Regions from separate parts of the Planococcus alkaliphilus genome, predicted to be linked through region 3. Evidence: riboswitches for the same ligand, from Rfam matches in the RefSeq annotation. Region 3 holds a riboswitch; each other region holds the start of a gene.
What was found. Region 3 has a riboswitch for lysine ahead of dapA (4-hydroxy-tetrahydrodipicolinate synthase). Riboswitches for the same ligand answer to the same signal wherever they lie in the genome.
Positions count from the first base shown of each region.

Region 1: another riboswitch for lysine. It lies ahead of AC2EXB_RS07420 (aspartate kinase); the one in region 3 lies ahead of dapA (4-hydroxy-tetrahydrodipicolinate synthase).
Region 2: another riboswitch for lysine. It lies ahead of AC2EXB_RS06280 (Na+/H+ antiporter NhaC family protein); the one in region 3 lies ahead of dapA (4-hydroxy-tetrahydrodipicolinate synthase).

Region 1 is NZ_CM168060.1:1,429,419-1,435,689, forward strand. Features, by position in the region: gene trxA (thioredoxin) at 165-479, shown strand; gene uvrC (excinuclease ABC subunit UvrC) at 529-2,325, shown strand; lysine riboswitch at 2,363-2,536, shown strand; gene AC2EXB_RS07420 (aspartate kinase) at 2,682-3,896, shown strand; gene AC2EXB_RS07425 (YslB family protein) at 3,968-4,369, opposite strand; gene AC2EXB_RS07430 (succinate dehydrogenase cytochrome b558 subunit) at 4,592-5,182, shown strand; gene sdhA (succinate dehydrogenase flavoprotein subunit) at 5,228-6,271, shown strand, end outside.
Region 2 is NZ_CM168060.1:1,216,203-1,222,473, forward strand. Features, by position in the region: gene AC2EXB_RS06260 (DNA alkylation repair protein) at 1-86, opposite strand, end outside; gene AC2EXB_RS06265 (DUF72 domain-containing protein) at 258-1,118, shown strand; gene AC2EXB_RS06270 (sulfite exporter TauE/SafE family protein) at 1,118-1,945, shown strand; gene AC2EXB_RS06275 (bifunctional metallophosphatase/5'-nucleotidase) at 1,959-3,302, shown strand; lysine riboswitch at 3,376-3,557, shown strand; gene AC2EXB_RS06280 (Na+/H+ antiporter NhaC family protein) at 3,661-5,238, shown strand; gene AC2EXB_RS06285 (sodium-dependent transporter) at 5,432-6,271, shown strand, end outside.
Region 3 is NZ_CM168060.1:3,286,901-3,293,171, reverse strand. Features, by position in the region: gene AC2EXB_RS17115 (SDR family NAD(P)-dependent oxidoreductase) at 1-91, shown strand, start outside; gene AC2EXB_RS17110 (alpha/beta fold hydrolase) at 362-1,162, shown strand; gene AC2EXB_RS17105 (GGDEF domain-containing protein) at 1,174-2,112, shown strand; gene AC2EXB_RS17100 (STAS domain-containing protein) at 2,249-3,091, shown strand; gene dapA (4-hydroxy-tetrahydrodipicolinate synthase) at 3,147-4,037, opposite strand; lysine riboswitch at 4,164-4,342, opposite strand; gene AC2EXB_RS17090 (SAM-dependent methyltransferase) at 4,450-5,055, shown strand; gene ypfJ (KPN_02809 family neutral zinc metallopeptidase) at 5,115-5,963, shown strand; gene AC2EXB_RS17080 (TraB/GumN family protein) at 6,098-6,271, shown strand, end outside.

The DNA.
Region 1 (6,271 bases), 1.8 Mb from region 3:
CCTCGTAAAATTTCGTATTAAGTTGAACAAAAGAAGCAGCATTTATCGACCGTTTATTCTTCCGAGTAAGGGGTAGATAGGAAGTAGGCAAATAAATAGCTACAGTTTTTCACGCATGCTATAATCAAAACATAGTTTGGTTACATTATAAGGAGGAATTATTCATGGCAATAGTACACGGTACAGATCAGAACTTTTCACAAGAAATCTCAGAAGGTTTAGTATTAGTAGATTTTTGGGCTACTTGGTGCGGGCCTTGTAAAATGATTGCTCCAGTTCTTGAAGAATTAGACGCTGAAATGAGCGATAAAGTTAAAATCGTAAAAGTAGACGTTGATGAAAACCAAGAAACTGCAGGTAAATACGGCATCATGTCAATCCCGACTCTTCTATTGTTGAAAGACGGGGAAACAGTTGATAAAGTTGTTGGCTTCAGACCGAAAGAAGCTTTGGCTGAATTAGTTAACCAACACGCATAATTCTTAACCGGGTCCAGTGATGGCCCCGGTTTTTTAATAGGGTGAGATAATGGCAAATGAATTGATCCAACATAAATTAGCAATTCTTCCCGATCAGCCGGGCTGTTACTTAATGAAAGACCGGCAAGACACGATCATTTACGTGGGAAAAGCGAAAGTATTGAAAAATCGTGTGCGTTCTTACTTTACTGGAAGCCACGATGCGAAAACCCAGCGCTTAGTCGGAGAAATTGTCGACTTCGAATACATTGTAACGAACTCGGAAAAAGAAGCGTTGATCTTGGAGTTAAATTTGATCAAAAAGCATGATCCGAAATACAATATCATGTTAAAAGACGACAAAACTTATCCGTATTTAAAAATTACAAGTGAGCGGCATCCGAAATTGATTATTACGCGGCAAGTAAAACGCGATAAAGGAAAGTACTTTGGCCCTTATCCGAATGCCTATGCAGCGAGTGCAACAAAGAAATTGCTCGACCGGCTGTATCCGCTTCGCAAATGCCATACGATGCCGGACCGTGCCTGCCTCTACTATCACATGGGTCAATGCTTGGCGCCTTGTGTAAAACCGGTCGAAAAAGAAACTTACCAGGAAATGATCGATGATATTTCACGGTTTTTAAATGGCGGTTTCCGCGAAGTGAAACAAGACCTTGTTGAAAAAATGTCCGAAGCCGCTGAAAACTTGGAGTTTGAGCGTGCTAAGGAATACCGTGATCAAATTTCCCATATTGAAACAGTCATGGAAAAACAGAAAATGACCATGAATGACTTTACGAACCGGGATGTTTTCGGCTATGCAATTGATAAAGGCTGGATGTGTGTACAGGTCTTTTTTGTCCGCCAAGGCAAGCTGATTGAACGGGATGTTTCCTTATTCCCGCTTTACCGGGACCCTAAAGAAGAGTTCATGACGTTCCTCGGACAATTTTATGAACAATCGAACCATGTAAAGCCGAATGAAATTTTATTGCCGGAAGGCGAAGATGCTGAATTGGTGCGTGAATGGCTGGATATGCGCGTGCTTATTCCGCAGCGCGGCAAGAAAAAAGATTTGGTGGCTTTGGCAAAGAAAAATGCGGAAATCGCCATCAAAGAGAAATTCCAATTGCTTGAACGCCAAGAAGAACGCACAGTTGGTGCATGCGTGGAACTTGGAGAAGCAATGAATATCGAAACGCCGCTGCGCATTGAGGCATTCGATAACTCCCATATCCAAGGGGCTGATGCGGTTTCTGCGATGGTCGCGTTTGTGGACGGAAAACCGTCCAAAAAAGATTACCGCAAATATAAAACGCGCAGTGCTTCAAAACCGGATGATTACGCAGCCATGCGTGAAGTTATCCGCCGGCGCTATACGCGTGTGTTACGGGATAATTTGCCTCTTCCTGATTTGATCGTGATCGATGGTGGGAAAGGGCAGATGGAGTCCGCTAGGGAAATTATCGAAGACGAACTGGGCTTGTCCATTCCAATTGCGGGCCTTGCAAAAGATGCAAAACACCAAACTTCACAGCTTCTTTATGGAAATCCAGTTGAAGTCGTGCCGTTGAAACGGACGAGCGAAGCTTTTTATCTGCTGCAGCGAATTCAAGATGAAGTTCACCGTTTCGTCATAACTTTCCACCGGCAGCTGCGCGGCAAAAACTCGATCCAGTCGGCGCTTGATGGGCTGCAAGGCGTCGGGCCTAAGCGCAAACAGCAATTGCTGAAGCATTTCGGCTCCGTCAAACGCATCAAAGAAGCGTCAATCGACGAGTTAAAAGATGCAGGAATGCCGGAAAGTTTGTCTCAAACCATTTTTCAGCATTTTCAAAATGACACATTGTCAACTGAGCAGTAACATGTTATCGTAGAAGAATAATTGAATCACTTGGAAAAGTGATGATAGAGGTGCGGACGTCAATAGTAGCCATTCGGAGATTTGCAGAATCGATGAAGGATGGTGAAAGGGGCGCCCGCCGAAGTGTGCTGTAATTTGCAATACGCATGCTGGTCCTGCATTTAATAAGTGCAGGGCTGTCAGAGTTTATCTCTGGAGGGCTATCTCACATGGACGTTTTTCGTATTCGTACATGCTAAAGAGGTAGTTTGCCGGTAACTCGGTGAGCTGCCTTTTTTTTATTGGCAGGCAAAGCCATATTCAGTCTTTGCTTTTCATGTTGAGGGCCACATCGAAAAAATGTGGGAGTGGATGGAATGAAAACGGTAGTCATGAAATTTGGCGGAACATCAGTTGCAACACCGGAGAAAATTATCGGTGTCGCGAAAAGAGCCATTACTGAAAAAGAAAAAGGCAGAAGAGTCGTGATTGTTGTTTCGGCGATGGGAAAAACAACGGATACATTGCTTGGCTTGGCTAACGAAATCTCTGCTGAGCCGCCGAAACGGGAGATGGATATGCTGCTAGCGACAGGAGAACAGGTGACTATTTCATTGCTCGCCATGGCATTTAAAGCGCTCGGCCATGAAGCTTTGTCGTTTACCGGTTGGCAAGCAGGCATTGAAACAGAATCAGTGCCGCGCAATGCACGCATTGAACAAATCCATACAGAAAGGTTGGAAAAGGTGTTGGACAATGGCTATTTCTGTGTAGTTGCCGGGTTCCAAGGCGTTGATAAAATCGGCAATATCACGACACTCGGACGCGGAGGATCGGATACGACAGCGGTGGCGCTGGCAGCTGCATTAAAGGCAGACCGCTGCGATATATACACAGATGTCGATGGCGTTTACACATCTGATCCGCGTTTTGTCAGCGGCGCACGGAAGCTCGAGCAGATTTCATATGATGAAATGCTGGAATTGGCCAATCTCGGGGCTGGCGTCCTGCATCCCCGGGCAGTTGAATTTGCGAAAAATAACCAGGTTTCCCTATCGGTCAGAGCAAGTTATTCCGATGAACCCGGCACAATCATACAAGAGGTGGTCACTGTGGAAAAAAATCTTATTGTCAGAGGCGTCGCATTTGAAAAAGGAATTGCACGTGTGACAGTCACATATAAAAAACCGTTCAATGGTTCATTGGCAAATATCTTTACAAAGCTTGCTGAAAACCACATCGATGTGGACATCATCGTCCAAAGCATCACGGATGCGTTCCCGCCGTCCGTTTCTTTTTCCATTAAAGAAGAAAGTTTAGAGGAAGCGCGCCGGGTGCTTGAACAACACAAAGAAGAGATCGGTTTTGTTTCCTGTGAATTCGAAGTAGGCCTCTCGAAAGTCTCCATCGTCGGTTCCGGAATGGTTTCAAATCCGGGGGTTGCAGCGCAAATGTTCGATATTCTCCGCATGGAAGAAATTCCGGTAAAGATGGTCAGCACCTCAGAGATTAAAGTATCGGTCGTTGTGCCGTTTGTTGACATGCAAAAATCAGCGGATGCCTTGCACAGAGCCTTTGGTTTAGATGAATAAAAAAGAAAACCCCGATAAATGAAATCGGGGTTTTTCAATGGAAGGAATAAATGAATGCTCAAAAAGTGGATTTATGCTTTTTCCCGCAGATCCGTTTTCAAGGTGATCCGCACTAAATTCTTTTTCGGAAGGACTTCTTCGTAGGCTTCTGTCAAAAAACCGCTCAATTTCTGTTTTTGTTCAGCCAGAAATCCGGCTTCAAGCTTAAAGCAGCGATTTTCGATTTTGTAGGGGTGAAGTGTATAGATGGTTTCATCTTTGCCAGCCTTTTCCAGGGACAATTGGCCAAAATTTGCTTGGCTAAAAAAATCAGGTGCTTCTTCCATCGCGAAAAGAGGGAATTTGCGGGCAAGCGATTTCCCAGCCCAGTAAAGGATATCAGCTTCGTGCTGGCCTAGAACTTCTGATAATACATAGTCCCGTATAATTTCATAACCGAACTCCTGATCGGTTTCAGCTTCTTTTACAGTCATGTCGAACCCACTTTCAGTATAATAAATTAATAGTAAGAATCACTTAGAAATATGCTAGTTGCCTTGACGCTCCAATTGGGGCGGAGTACAATAAATATGTCATATTATTGTATCATGATGTTGGTTGCAGTCAATGGATGCTTTCGTAACATATCGTTTGCTCTTTTTTCTGCGTATTATTGCTTGAGGGAGGTAAAAGTTTTGGACAATCGTGAATTTTTAATGCGCAGGTTACACTCATTACTAGGAATCATTCCAGTAGGGCTGTTCTTGACGCAGCATCTAATCGTCAACCATTTTGCTACACAAGGTGAAGCTTCTTTCAACAAAGCTTCTCACTTCATGGCGAACTTGCCGTTTGTTATTTTCTTAGAGATCTTCGTTATTTATTTGCCGTTGATGTATCATGCGTTCTACGGTGTATACATAGCGTTCACGTCTAAGCATAACCCAGGTAAGTATAGCTACATGCGCAACATTTTATTCGTTGCACAGCGCTACACAGGTGTTTTCCTAGTCATCTTCATTGCATGGCACGTCTTTGAAACTCGTTTCCAAGTTGCGATCGGCAATGCAGCGGAAGCAGATTTCAATATGATGGAAAATATCTTGAGCAACCCATTAATGTTAGCGTTTTACATTGTAGGTGTTTTAGCAGCGACGTTCCACTTGGCTAACGGCTTCTGGTCATTCTTAGTCACTTGGGGAATTACACAATCTGAAAAATCTCAGCGAATGGCATCTTATTTCACGCTTCTAGTGTTTGTGGTGCTTTCGATTATTGGTATCAGAGCTTTGTTTGCGTTCGTTTAAGAACGTTTTGATTATTGGTGAACTAAAAGAGGAGTGAATACCAAAATGGCGAGAGGCAAAATTTCTATCGTAGGCGGCGGCCTTGCCGGTTTGATGGCAGCAATTAAAGCTGCTGAAGCTGGCTCACCTGTCGACCTGTTTTCAATCGTTCCAGTTAAAAGATCTCACTCAGTTTGTGCACAGGGCGGGATCAACGGAGCGGTAAATACAAAAGGCGAAGGGGATTCCCCGGCAATTCACCTTGATGACACCGTTTACGGCGGTGACTTCCTGGCGAACCAAAAACCTGTTAAAGCAATGACAGATGCGGCACCAGGAATTATTCGCATGTTCGACCGCATGGGCGTTATGTTCAACCGTACGCCAGAAGGTCTTCTGGATTTCCGTCGTTTCGGCGGAACGATGCACCATAGAACGGCTTTTGCCGGTGCAACAACTGGCCAGCAATTGCTTTATGCACTAGATGAGCAAGTTCGCCGCCACGAAGTGGCTGGCTTGATCACAAAATACGAAGGCTGGGAATTCCTTGGCTTAGTTTTAGATGACAACGGCGTCGGCAAAGGGATCACTGCCCAGAACATGACGACAATGGAAATCCGTGCGTTCCGTGCAGATGCGGTTATTATGGCAACTGGCGGACCTGGGATCATTTTCGGCAAGTCGACAAACTCTGTCATCAATACAGGGTCTGCTGCTTCGATCGTTTATCAGCAAGGCGCGTATTATGCAAATGGCGAGTTCATCCAAATTCACCCGACAGCGATTCCAGGAGACGACAAGCTTCGTTTGATGTCTGAATCGGCTCGCGGTGAAGGCGGACGTATCTGGACATATAAAGATGGTAAGCCTTGGTATTTCTTGGAAGAAAAATATCCGGCATACGGAAACTTGGTTCCACGTGATATCGCGACACGCGAAATCTTCGATGTTTGTGTAAACCAGAAACTGGGCATCAACGGCGAAAACATGGTTTATCTTGACCTTTCCCATAAAGATGCTAAAGAATTGGATATCAAACTTGGCGGAATCATTGAAATCTATGAGAAATTTACTGGGGACGATCCTCGTAAAGTTCCAATGAAAATCTTC
Region 2 (6,271 bases), 1.6 Mb from region 3:
TAAGCGGCCATCGGTACAGCTAATTGTTCATTGCGGTTGGCTTCGAATTTCTCAATGAGTGTTTCGCGGTTCCATTGTTTTTTCAAAGGGATTGGCTCCTCTTCTCCATGGAGGTGTATTTTTTTAGGGAACTGGGAAAAAAGAGATAAGGCAAGCTTTCAACTAAGAGGGCAGCTTTCCCTCTAAAGGCACTCTTAAAAGACGTCTTATTTTTTCTATGCTATCATAAAATAACAACGAATATTGGAGGCGGACTCATGATATATGTAGGATTGACTGGATGGGGCGACCATCCGGATGTCTATAGCCCAGGTTCTAAAAAAACAGAAAAGCTGATTGACTATAGCGCACATTTTCCAATCGTGGAATTGGATTCTTCTTTCTATGCGGTCCAACCTGAACGGAATATCCGGAAATGGATCGATGAAACGCCCGAAGGGTTCCAATTTGTCGTCAAAGCCTATCAAGGGATGACCGGACATCAGCGGGGAGAGAACCCTTTTGAAAGCCGCGACCAAATGTTTGAAGCTTTTATCTTATCCATTCGCCCATTAAAAGAGGCTGGGAAACTGGCCATGGTCTTATTGCAATTCCCGCCATGGTTCGATTGCCAAAAAGAAAATGTCGAGCAGATCCGGGAAATCACCGGAAGGCTGAAAGAGTTTGACTTGGCGGTGGAATTCCGCCATCAATCTTGGTATGCACCTGAGCTTCGCGAGAAGACGCTTGAATTTTTTAGGGAAAACAACCTGATCCATTCAGTCTGCGATGAACCACAAGCAGGCGAGGGGTCAATTCCATTGGTACCTGTATCTACCCGCGAAGATAAAGTGCTGATCAGGCTCCATGGGCGCAACGTCCACGGCTGGCTGAATCCTGGCCATGGCCAAAAATGGCGGGAAGTTCGCTATCTTTACGATTACAATGAAAAAGAATTAAATGAAATCAGCGAAGCAGCCAAACTTCTGGAGAAATCAACAGATCGGGTGTATGTTGTTTTCAACAACAATTCAGGAGGCCATGCCGCTGGTGATGCAAAGCAATTCCAGCAAATGAACGGCTTGGAATTCAACGGCTTATCACCGAAGCAGCTCGATTTATTTGACGGAGGGTTTTAATGGTCTTCTTGCTGATTGCGCTTGTCGGTTTGCTTTCAGGCATCGTTGGCGCATTAATCGGACTCGGCGGCGGTGTGATCTTAGTGCCAGCTATGCTTATTCTTGGCACTTCTTTCGTCTTTTTTCCTGAACTTCCGCCTCAACAAATCGTCGGGCTTTCTGTCATCATGATGATTTTTACAGGATTGTCTTCTACGCTTTCCTATATGAAAGTCAAAACGGTGGATTACCGGAGCGGGCTGATTTTCTTCGCTGGCAGCGTACCGGGAACCATCATTGGTGCTTTTGTCAATAAAGGCCTGGATCTTCCTTCGTTTCAATTGTATTTTGGGTTTTTATTAGTTTTTCTGGCTTTGTTATTATTGGTCAAAGACCGCTTAAAAGCAGTGCGGTGGTTTGTACAAAATGGCCGCAATTTCACGTTCCGGGATTCGATGAATAAGGAGTACGTATACGGCTATCCGGTATGGTTTGCGCTTCTTCTGACATTTTCCGTCGGATTTGCATCCGGCTTATTCGGCATCGGTGGAGGATCAATCATGGTGCCGGCAATGATTCTTCTTTTTCTATTTCCTCCACATGTAGCGGTCGGGACTTCGATGTTCATGGTGTTTTTATCGGCTATTGTAAATTCCATCACCCATATTTCACTCGGCAATGTGCCTTGGCTTTACACATTAGCAGTTGTTCCCAGTGCCTATATCGGTGCAAAAATAGGGGCCGCATTTAATAAAAAATTGAATTCCGATACACTCGTCGTTATTTTGCGGATTGCTTTATTGGTTCTCGGACTGCGGTCTATTTACGAAGGAATATTTAGTTCTTAAAGAGGTGTAAGTCATGGGTGAAACCCTTCACATTTATCATACAAACGATGTGCATAGCCATTTTTCAAATTGGCCGCGCATCCGGGCGCTGCTAAAAGAGCGAAAGCGTTGGCACGAAGAAGCGGGGGATATGTGCCTCATTCTCGATATTGGTGACCATGTTGACCGCTCGCATCCTTTCACTGAAGGAACTTCAGGGAAAGGAAATATCGAATTATTGAACGATGCAGGCTACGATGCGGTGACCATCGGCAATAATGAAGGCATCACCTTGGCTAAGGAAGAGCTTGACACGCTTTATCTGCAAGCCGATTTTGACGTCATCGTCTCCAATTTGTTCGAATTGGACGGCAGCCGGCCGAATTGGGCAAAACCCTTTCAACTAATGGAAGCGAAGAGCGGCTTGAAAATTGCGTTGGTTGGGGCTACTGCAGAGTTTACGCCGTTTTACCGGCGACTGGGCTGGTCCGTTACCGACGCAAAAGATTCCATAGTCCAAGCGGTTGAGGCCATAAAAGATCAAGCCGATCTCATTATCTGTCTGTCGCATCTCGGCATTAAAGAAGATGAGCAATTGGTGGACTTGTGTCCGGAGATCGATGTATTGCTCGGAGCCCATACGCATCATATTTTCCATGATGGCAAAATGATCGGAAATACGATGCTTGGAGCAGCCGGTAAATTCGGCATCTATATCGGACACATTACGGTTGATCTTCAAAGCGGCAAGAAACAAGCGGAATTGATTGAAACCGCTATGCTTCAAAGTGTCGAAGAAGATTTTGATGAGTTGCTGATCGCACAAGGAAAAGAACAATTAAATGATCCGATTTTCTATAATGAGCAAGTACTTGATGCGGAATGGTTCAAAGACTCGAAACTCGCAGAATTGTTCGGGGAAGCGATGCTTGATTTTTCAGGAGCGGACTGCGCCATTTTCAATGCCGGGTTATTTATGGAAAATATGCCGCTTGGAACAGCGACGCGCTATGATTTCCATAAGATGCTTCCGCATCCGATCAATCCTTGCCTGATCGAATTGACAGGCGCCGAACTGAAAGAAATCTTTCTCCAATCCTTGAACGCCGAATGGCCGACTATTGAATTGAAAGGGATGGGTTTCCGTGGGGCGGTGTTCGGCAAAATGATCCGCATCAACTTATCGATGGAGAATCACCAATTATTCATTGGCGGCATTCCGGCAAATCCGGAAGAAACTTATAAATTGATTACTTTGGATATGTTCACTTTTGGTTATTTCTTCCCTTCGTTAAAAAGGGCGCCTAAGAAATACTTCATGCCTGAATTCCTGCGGGACGTCTTTAGCCAGTATTTTAGAAGCAAAGCGCTTAAATGAGTGAATATTCAAAGTATAAACTTATTTGATTTTCAAAAAAATATCGGCTATGCTAACTAAGAAATGAATTATATCGATGGGTAGAGGCTGCGGAATTTATCAGTACAATGCGCGAGTTTGACAACGTTGAACGCATTCGAAAGGAAATTTTGCCGAAGTTCTTTTTTCAGAGTCAATGGAAAAAGTGCTGGGGTCATTCTGAAGAAGAATGGCACTGTCATTTGTGCTTTGCACAAATGAAGAGCTACAGGGATGTTTGATGTATTATCACACAGACGAATTGTAGAAGGCTGATTGTACCCTAACGGTGACAATCAGCCTTTTTTCTCTTCCATCCTACAAAAAAGGAGGATTTTTCATGGAGAACACGATTTTTTCAATCTTGCCGCCAATCATCGCCATTGCGATGGTGCTATTAACGCGGCGCGTGTTGCTGTCCCTTGGAGCCGGGATTGTCGCTGCAGCATTTATCTATACCTCATTTGCTCCGGTAGCCGCTTTAAAAGAGCTTTATACGTCTTTTGCAGTTATTTTTTGGGATGAAGGCTTTAATGCTTATAATGTTTTCATTATTCTTTTCCTACTGCTTTTAGGAATCATTACCGCTTTCGTCAGCTTATCAGGAGGAAGCCATGCTTTTGCTGAGTGGGCATCGACTCGGATCAAGTCGAGAAGAGGGGCAAAAGTTGTTACAGTCGCATTAGGTATTGTCATTTTCATTGACGATTACTTTAATGCACTTGCTGTCGGGCAAGTCGCACGCCCGATTACAGACCGTTATAAAGTCTCTCGTGCGAAACTGGCTTACTTTATCGATTCTACAGCCGCGCCTGTCTGCGTTATTTCGCCGGTATCAAGCTGGGGCGCAGCCATTATCGGAATTGTAGCCACCATTTTGGCAGGGCAGACTTATGTCGAGTCGTCAGCTTTGGAAGCGTTCATTTGGATGGCACCGATGAACTTTTATGTGGTTGCTTCTCTTGCAATCGTCTTTTTTGTCGCAATTCGAGACGTGGATTTTGGCGAGATGAAAAAGCATGAAACCCTAGCTCTTACAAAAGGCCAATTATTCGATCCGGATAAAACGATTCCAGGTGAAATGAAAGAAGAATTTCCAAGCCATTCACATGGCCGGGTTCTGGATTTATTATTGCCGATCTTCGTATTGGTCGTAGGAACTGTCAGTGCAATGATGTGGACCGGCTATCAAAATGCGGAACAAGTTTTTGATATTTGGCTGATTTTCGAAAATACGGATGTACCTGCTTCTCTTCTAGTGGGCGGCGTATTGGGGGCATTAACTTCCGTCATTCTTTACTTGCTGCAAATGCGCAAAAACGAAACAGCCAATGCCGGTTGGGTGGCGAAAGGCATTTTGGCTGGGGTGAGATCGATGTTGGGAGCAGTGATGATTCTTATCTTCGCTTGGTCATTGACTTATCTGATCGATAGTCTTGAAACCGGAAAATATTTAGCGGATGTCGTTACAGAAGCTAATATGCCAACTTCAATTCTTCCAGTTTTGCTGTTTCTGCTAGCAGGCATCATGGCATTTTCTACAGGAACATCTTGGGGTTCATTCGGGATCTTGCTGCCAATTGCTGGGCAGATTATGTCTCAAGCTGAACCGGAATTATTATTGCCGACGCTTTCAGCGGTTTTAGCAGGTGCAGTATTCGGCGATCATTGTTCGCCGATTTCAGATACGACGATCCTTTCCTCTACAGGAGCAGGAAGCAATCATATGGACCATGTGATTACCCAGTTGCCTTATGCTATTACAGCCGCGTTAATTGCTGCGGTAGGGTATATTGTCATAGGGTTCACAAATTCACTTTTACTGTCTTTAGGCGTAGTGATTGTTATTTTGGCGATATTATTCATCGTCTGGTCAAGACGCACGACTATTGCTGAAAAACACAATAAACTAGTATAAATTTGAAAGCAGAGAAGTTACTTCTCTGCTTTTTTATTATTTCGCAAATAGTTTTAATTAAAAAAAACGAGAAATTATCTTTACTTTGCCAAACTCCCTCGTTATACTATTTTTAGATTAGCAATAATCTGAAAATAAACAAACTTCCTATTTTTCTGTAAGAAAAATGGAAGAACACTAAGGGGGAAGAGAGATGGAACGTTCGCAATGGGGTACGCGAGCCGGATTTATTATGGCGGCTGTCGGCTCAGCGGTAGGTTTAGGGAACATTTGGCGTTTTCCATATGTTGCCTATGAAAATGGTGGAGGAGCATTCTTTATACCGTACTTATTCGCTCTGTTAACCGCAGGGATACCAATTCTTATTTTGGAATTCACCATTGGACACAAGTACCGCGGATCGGCGCCGTTATCATTCTTTAGAATGAGTGGCAAGAAATTGGAATGGATGGGCTGGTGGGCCGTCTTCGTGTCGTTCGTCATATCCGTCTATTATGCGGTCATCATCGCATGGGCAATGCGATACACGATTTTCTCCTTCAATCAAGCTTGGGGAGACGATACAGAAGGATTCCTATTCAATGATTTCTTACAATTGACTGTACAGCCAGGCGAAACTGGTGGAATAGTATGGGGTGTATTTATTCCGCTCGCACTTGTCTGGATCATTACACTTGGCATTTTGCTTGCCGGAGTTAAAAAAGGAATTGAAATGGCTAACCGCATTTTCATTCCAACTTTAGTCGTGATTTTCTTGATTGTTGTTATTCGCGCTGTCACGTTGGACGGAGCGGCTATGGGATTAGATGCATTCTTCAAACCGAATTTTGATGCCATTATGGATCCTTCGGTCTGGGTAGCAGCTTATGGCCATATTTTCTTCAGTTTATCGGTAGCATTTGCAATTATGATCACTTATGCAAGTTATCTTCCGAAAAAATCGGATATTACCAATAACGCTTTTATCACTGGATTTGCCAACTCGGCATTCGAATTATTGGCAGGGATTGGCGTTTTCGCAGCACTTGGATTC
Region 3 (6,271 bases):
GCCGCTAACTTCCGGAAGCCTGCATGAACCGCTCGATATTGGCACTGAGGTTTCAGGTGGAATCCGAAAACGCATGAAGTTGGAAGATTGACCAAGAAAAAACGGGCCATACGGGTTCGTTTTTATTTTGCGGATTAAAAATAACGGCTAGTTATAAAGGCCTTAATGGTTGTTGGAGATTTTTAGTATTTTGATTCAGTCAAAAAGAGATCGACTCTCTATTTGCCGGACTAATGGAGGGAATTGGGTATACATTCGAACAGCCAGATTCAACTGCTGTTACTTTTAGCAAGAGATGGTAGTATGGACGATAGCAGGTATTTTTAAGTAATCGGCATTGACGCAATGGGAGTGGTATAGGATGAAAGAAGCGATCATCAAAAGAAATAATGTACGGATCATAGGGGAAGGAAAGCAGACACTGGTATTTGCCCACGGATTTGGATGCGATCAATATGTATGGAATCGTATTGCGCCAGCATTTGAAGGCCAATATCGAGTGGTGCTTTTCGATTATGTAGGATCAGGAAAAAGCGATAAATCGAAATACTCGACGGAACGCTACAGTACGCTGCACGGCTATAAACAAGACCTATTCGATTTATGTGACGCCTTGGATCTTCGGAATGTGGTCTTTGTCGGCCATTCTGTCAGCAGCATGATCGGCATGCTGGCATCGAACGAACGCCCGGAATTGATCAAGAAACTGATTATGATTGCACCTTCGCCTTATTATATGAACGAGGAAGGTTATCGAGGCGGGTTTGAACCAACTGATATCGATGAATTGCTTGATATGATGGAAGTGAATTATAAGGAATGGGCGAAGTATCTGGCGCCTGTTATCATGCAAAATAGTGATCGGCCCACTTTAACGGACGATTTCGAAAGTATTCTTTGCTCGAATGACCCTGTCATTGCGCGCCAATTTGCAGAAGTCACATTCAAGTCCGATATGCGGAAAGAGCTGGGAAAAGTGAAAGTTCCGACCTTGATCCTGCAGACCCAATTTGATGCGATTGCACCGGTTGAAGTCGGGCGCTACATGAATGCTAAAATTGAAAACAGCCGACTGGTTCTTATGGAAGCCAAGGGACATAATCCGCATTTAAGTGATGCAGAAGAGACCATCGCTCACATCCAGGCGTATTTGAAGGAATAGGGGAGAACGAGATGGAGGAACGGTTGAATCAGGCGCCATTTGCTTATCTAGTGATGGACCAAGAATGCCGGATTATCGAAGTGAACGAAGAAATGAAAAAGATAATCGGAAAAGAAGAAGTTCCGGAGCATGTGCATCAACTATTGACGGTTGCTTCGATGGTTTATTTCCAAACTTATTTTTTGCCGGCTATCACCTTGCATAAAAAAGTCACTGAAATGTCCCTCACCATCAAAAGCCAGAAAGGGCCGATTCCAGTTTTGATGAATAGCGTTGAACGAAATGGCTTTTTTGAATGTGCCTTGATTGAAATGAGTATCCGGGGTGAATACGAGAAGGAGCTGCTTTTGGCGAAGCAAAAGGCCGAAAAAATCAATCAGGAATCGGCAGAAGCCTATGCAAAGCTTCAAACTCTTCTTTCAGAAGTGGAAATGAAACAGCTGGAACTCGAAAAGCTCAATGGCGGCTTGAAGCACCTCGCCAACACGGATCCTTTGACCGGCTTGAAAAATCGGCGCTATTTGGAAAAGGAAATGGATAATTTAATTGGGCGGGCACGAGAAGGGTTGCCGCTCGCTGCATTGGTGATTGACATCGATTTTTTCAAGAACGTCAATGATACGTATGGCCATCATATCGGGGATTTGGTGCTCCGTGAACTGGCTGATAAATTGCGGAGCGAAGCAGAAGCCTTCGGCATTGTGGCAAGACTTGGCGGAGAAGAGTTCATCATCGTATTGCCCGGATTTGACCACTTGCAGGCAAAAAGCTTAGCTGAAGAGATCCGAATGCGTGTAGAGCGGGATGAATGGGCTCATGCAGCGATCACTGTCAGTATCGGCCTTGCATCTTTTTCGGAGAAAGACAACGGCATCACATTATACAGCCGGGCAGATAAAGCCTTGTACGCTTCGAAAAAGGGCGGCCGCAATCGGGTGACGGCATTTTAAGAATAGCAGGTGCGGGTGGCTTGTTAAGCTTGCTTATAGGCGGTTTAATTTCTTTTGAATAAAAGTATGCCGTGAACCTGAAAGGCGGTTATAATGAATTCAAAACACTACTGAATTCAAACCATGGGGGATCAGGATGGATAAAGAAATTAAAATGCTCGGCAAACGGGTGGAAGAAGAACGCTATGTCATCGCTGAATTGATACAGGAAGAAGTTTCTAAAGACATCAGTTTTGAAGAAGCGAAAGAATATGCCGGTTTTATTGATGCAGTCACTGAATTCCGCGCGGGTTTTATCGGCTTGCTTGCCCAGTCATTTGAACATTTTTTGGATCCGCAAACAGCTTATGATGAAATTTCTGTCTGGGGAGAAAAAACCGGAAATTACTTTCTCGATCAAAATATGGCGCTTGATGCTGCTTTGGCAGAGACATCCCTTTACCGAAAGCATATCGGCAAAATCATTAAGACCGAAGCGATGCGCAATCAAATCAAACTCGAGCACCTTTTTGAAATCATGGAGTACTTTCATACACTTTTGGATCACGCTGCTTATTCCTATAGCTTTGCCTATATCAATTCATACCAGAAGAGCTTAAGGGAGGCTCGGGACGAATTCATGAAATTGTCTGCCCCGGTAGTGCCTGTAAACGATCAAATCGCTATTTTGCCATTGATTGGAGAAATTGATATCGATCGGGCTCAGTACATATTGGAAAAGACCTTACTGGAAGCCAGCCGTTTAAAAATCTCAACCTTGATTATTGATTTGTCTGGGGTCGTTAAAGTCGATGCGGTAGTTGCGGAACAGATTATCCGAGTGACCCAATCATTAAGGCTGGTCGGCGTGCACAGCATGCTGACCGGCATACGTCCGGAAATGGCCCAGACAATGATCAGCCTCGGAATTGATGTCAGCCAGCTTTTGCTTGGCGGCAGCTTGAAACAAACGTTTAAAAAACTTACTGCCAATCCTTAAAAAAACTGCTGAAGCATCAAGCCGCTTCAGCAGTTTTTCGTTGAATGAAATGGATTTAAAGTTTAGAAAGATTAGCTGGACTTTCCGAAAGCACGTGCTGAAGAGCTTGCTGTTCCTGCTCGTTCAACGGAATCATTGGCAAACGCACGCCGCCAACTTCTACGCCGCTTAAGTTCAGCGCTGTTTTTACAGGCACCGGGTTTGGCGCCGCAAATAACGCATGCATCACCGGCAAGAGTTTCCGGTGAAGAGCTGCCGCTTCTTGGACATTGCCGCCTTTGAACAGGGTAATCATTTCTTGCATATCGTTCCCGATAATATGGGCTGCGACCGAAACGATGCCTTGTCCGCCGATTGAAAGCATCGGCAAGGTCAAGCCGTCATCGCCGCTGTAAACCGCAAAGTCAGCTGGTGTATTTTCAATAATTGCCGCTGCTGCATCCAGATCGCCGCTGGCTTCTTTTATCGCCACGATATTTTTGATGGCAGACAGGCGAATGGTGGTTTCAGGAGACAGGTTCACGACACTGCGCCCTGGAATATTATAAAGCATCACAGGCAGGAACGTTGAAGCGGCGATTGCTTGGAAATGCTGGAACATGCCTTCCTGGGAAGGTTTATTGTAATATGGGGTTACGAGCATGACACCGTCCACGCCGATTTCTTCTGCTGCGCGCGTGAGCGAAATCGAAGAACGCGTATCGTTAGAGCCTGTGCCTGCAATGACCGGGATGCGTCCGTCGGTTATTTTAACCACAAACTTAAATAGCTCAATTTTTTCATCCGTTGACAGCGTAGGAGATTCACCGGTTGTGCCGGCTACGACTAGCGCGTCCGTGCCGTTCGCGATCAAATGCTCCACTAGTTTTTTGGTTGCCTGAAAATCTATATCACCTTGTGCGTCGAATGGCGTCACCATTGCCGTCACTACTTGTCCGAAATTCATCGTACCACCCTTTTCTCATTTTTTTGGTTTGCTTTTAGAGGTGAACGGGTCGGTCATTAACAAACAAAAAGCAGCAACGAGGGTCTCGTTGCTGCCATAGAAACAATGTCATGCGTTTGTTTCTTTGTGTCAGATAGCCCTCCATATAGTTTCCTATATGACAGTTCAGCATTTGTTCAATGCAGAACCAGCGATAGCCAGTATGAGCCTTTCATCGCTTCGGCAAATTCCCCTTTCAGCATACGTCAACGGATCCCATACTCCTCGGTAAGCGTACTGATGGTCTTTGCACCTCTATCCTCACCCGGAATATCCAGGCAAGAAAATATTGAATTAGCTAGACCATATCAAAAATAATGGAATATTGCAAGCCGTTCTGATTTGATTTAGTTAAAAAGAAAGGAGCTGTGTTATGGAAGAACAGTGGAGAGACAAGGAATTGGCTATCCAAACATCGGAGATCCAGCAAGGATTTCCTGAATCGATTCATCACAATCGCTATGAACCGACGCCTTATTCGCTTCTTGATCAATTGTTCGACCGGTACTCCTTATCTTCTTCGGATCGGCTCGTCGATTTTGGCAGCGGGAAAGGGCGGTTGAACTTTTACATTCATCACCGCTTTGGAGCCCAAACTGCCGGAATAGAAATGGATCCCGATTTTCATCGGCAGGCGCAAGAAAATTTACAGGCTTATGAAAAGAAACGGAAGACAGGAGGAAGCATCCGATTTATCCAGTGTTTGGCTGAAGAATACAAGGTGGAGGAAACAGATAATAAATTCTATTTCTTCAATCCCTTTTCTGTTCAGATTTTCATCGCGGTTGTCAATAACATCATGAAATCATATGAACAAAGAGCAAGGGAAATAGACTTGATCCTATTTTTTCCTTCTGATGACTTTATGGGTTATTTGGCGCAGCGGACTCCGTTCGAAGTGGCTGAAGAAATTGAATTGCCTTCTTCCGGAAAGAATCTTCGGGAACGGTTCTTGATATATCGGCTTTCGGTGTATTGATTTGAAAACTTGTAAATAGGGGTATAACGGGAGAAAGAGGTTGTTGAAGGAGTGGTTTGATGAAGTGGCGAGGCAGAAAAGCGAGTGGAAATGTAGAAGACAGGCGTGGGTCGGGAGGCGGCGGCAAGCTAGTTGCCGGCGGTGGAATTGGCGGATTGCTGATTGTTCTGCTTGTTGCATTTCTTGGCGGAGATCCAGGAGCGATATTGAATGGCCTAGATTCAGGCGGAACGCAGACAAACGAACCTTACGTGGAAACCGAGCAGGAAGCAGAGCTATCCGATTTTGTGGCAGTTGTCTTGGCGGATACGGAAACGGTATGGGCGCAGGTTTTTGAAGAGGAAGGCATGGAGTATGTGGAGCCGACCTTAGTGTTTTTCGATGGCAGTGTAAATTCTGCTTGCGGAACAGCAGGGGCTGCAGTCGGACCGTTTTATTGTCCGGGAGACCAGAAATTATACATCGACCTCAGTTTTTATGAAGAGCTTCAGAATCAGTTCCAAGCACCCGGTGATTTCGCGATGGCTTACGTAATCGCCCATGAGGTCGGGCACCATGTGCAGAACTTGCTTGGGGTCATGAAAGAAGTCCAGCCGCTCAGAAATCAATTGAGTGAAGAGGAATACAATAAGCTGCAAGTGAAGCTCGAGCTTCAAGCGGATTATTATGCCGGCGTCTGGGCCCACCATGCACAAGGGATGGACCTTCTCGAAGAAGGGGATTTGGATGAAGCGTTGACTGCTGCAAGTGCAGTCGGAGATGATACGATCCAGCAGCGCTCGCGCGGCTACGTCGTGCCTGAAAGTTTCACGCACGGCACTTCTGAACAGCGCAAGAAATGGTTCTACAAAGGCTTTGAAGCCGGTAACCTTCAAGCCGGGGATACCTTCAACGCAAATGATTTGTGACAGGGAACCCTTGAAAGTTGAAGAACTGAAGAGTCGGGCATTGATATTTTTGGCAATGTGATTCATTATTGAAATAGACAGTCTTTTCACGCAGTGCGCGAGGGGAAATTAGGTTCTATAAAGGAAGTAAATTCATGCAGGAAGAAAATATTACACGCATCCAGCTGGACGGCCGCGAGATTGTTTTAATCGGTACGGCCCACGTTTCCCGGCAAAGTGCGGAACAAGTAAAAACCGTCATTGAACAGGAACGCCCGGATTCGGTGTGCATCGAATTGGATGCACAGCGTTACCAGTCCGTTACTGAA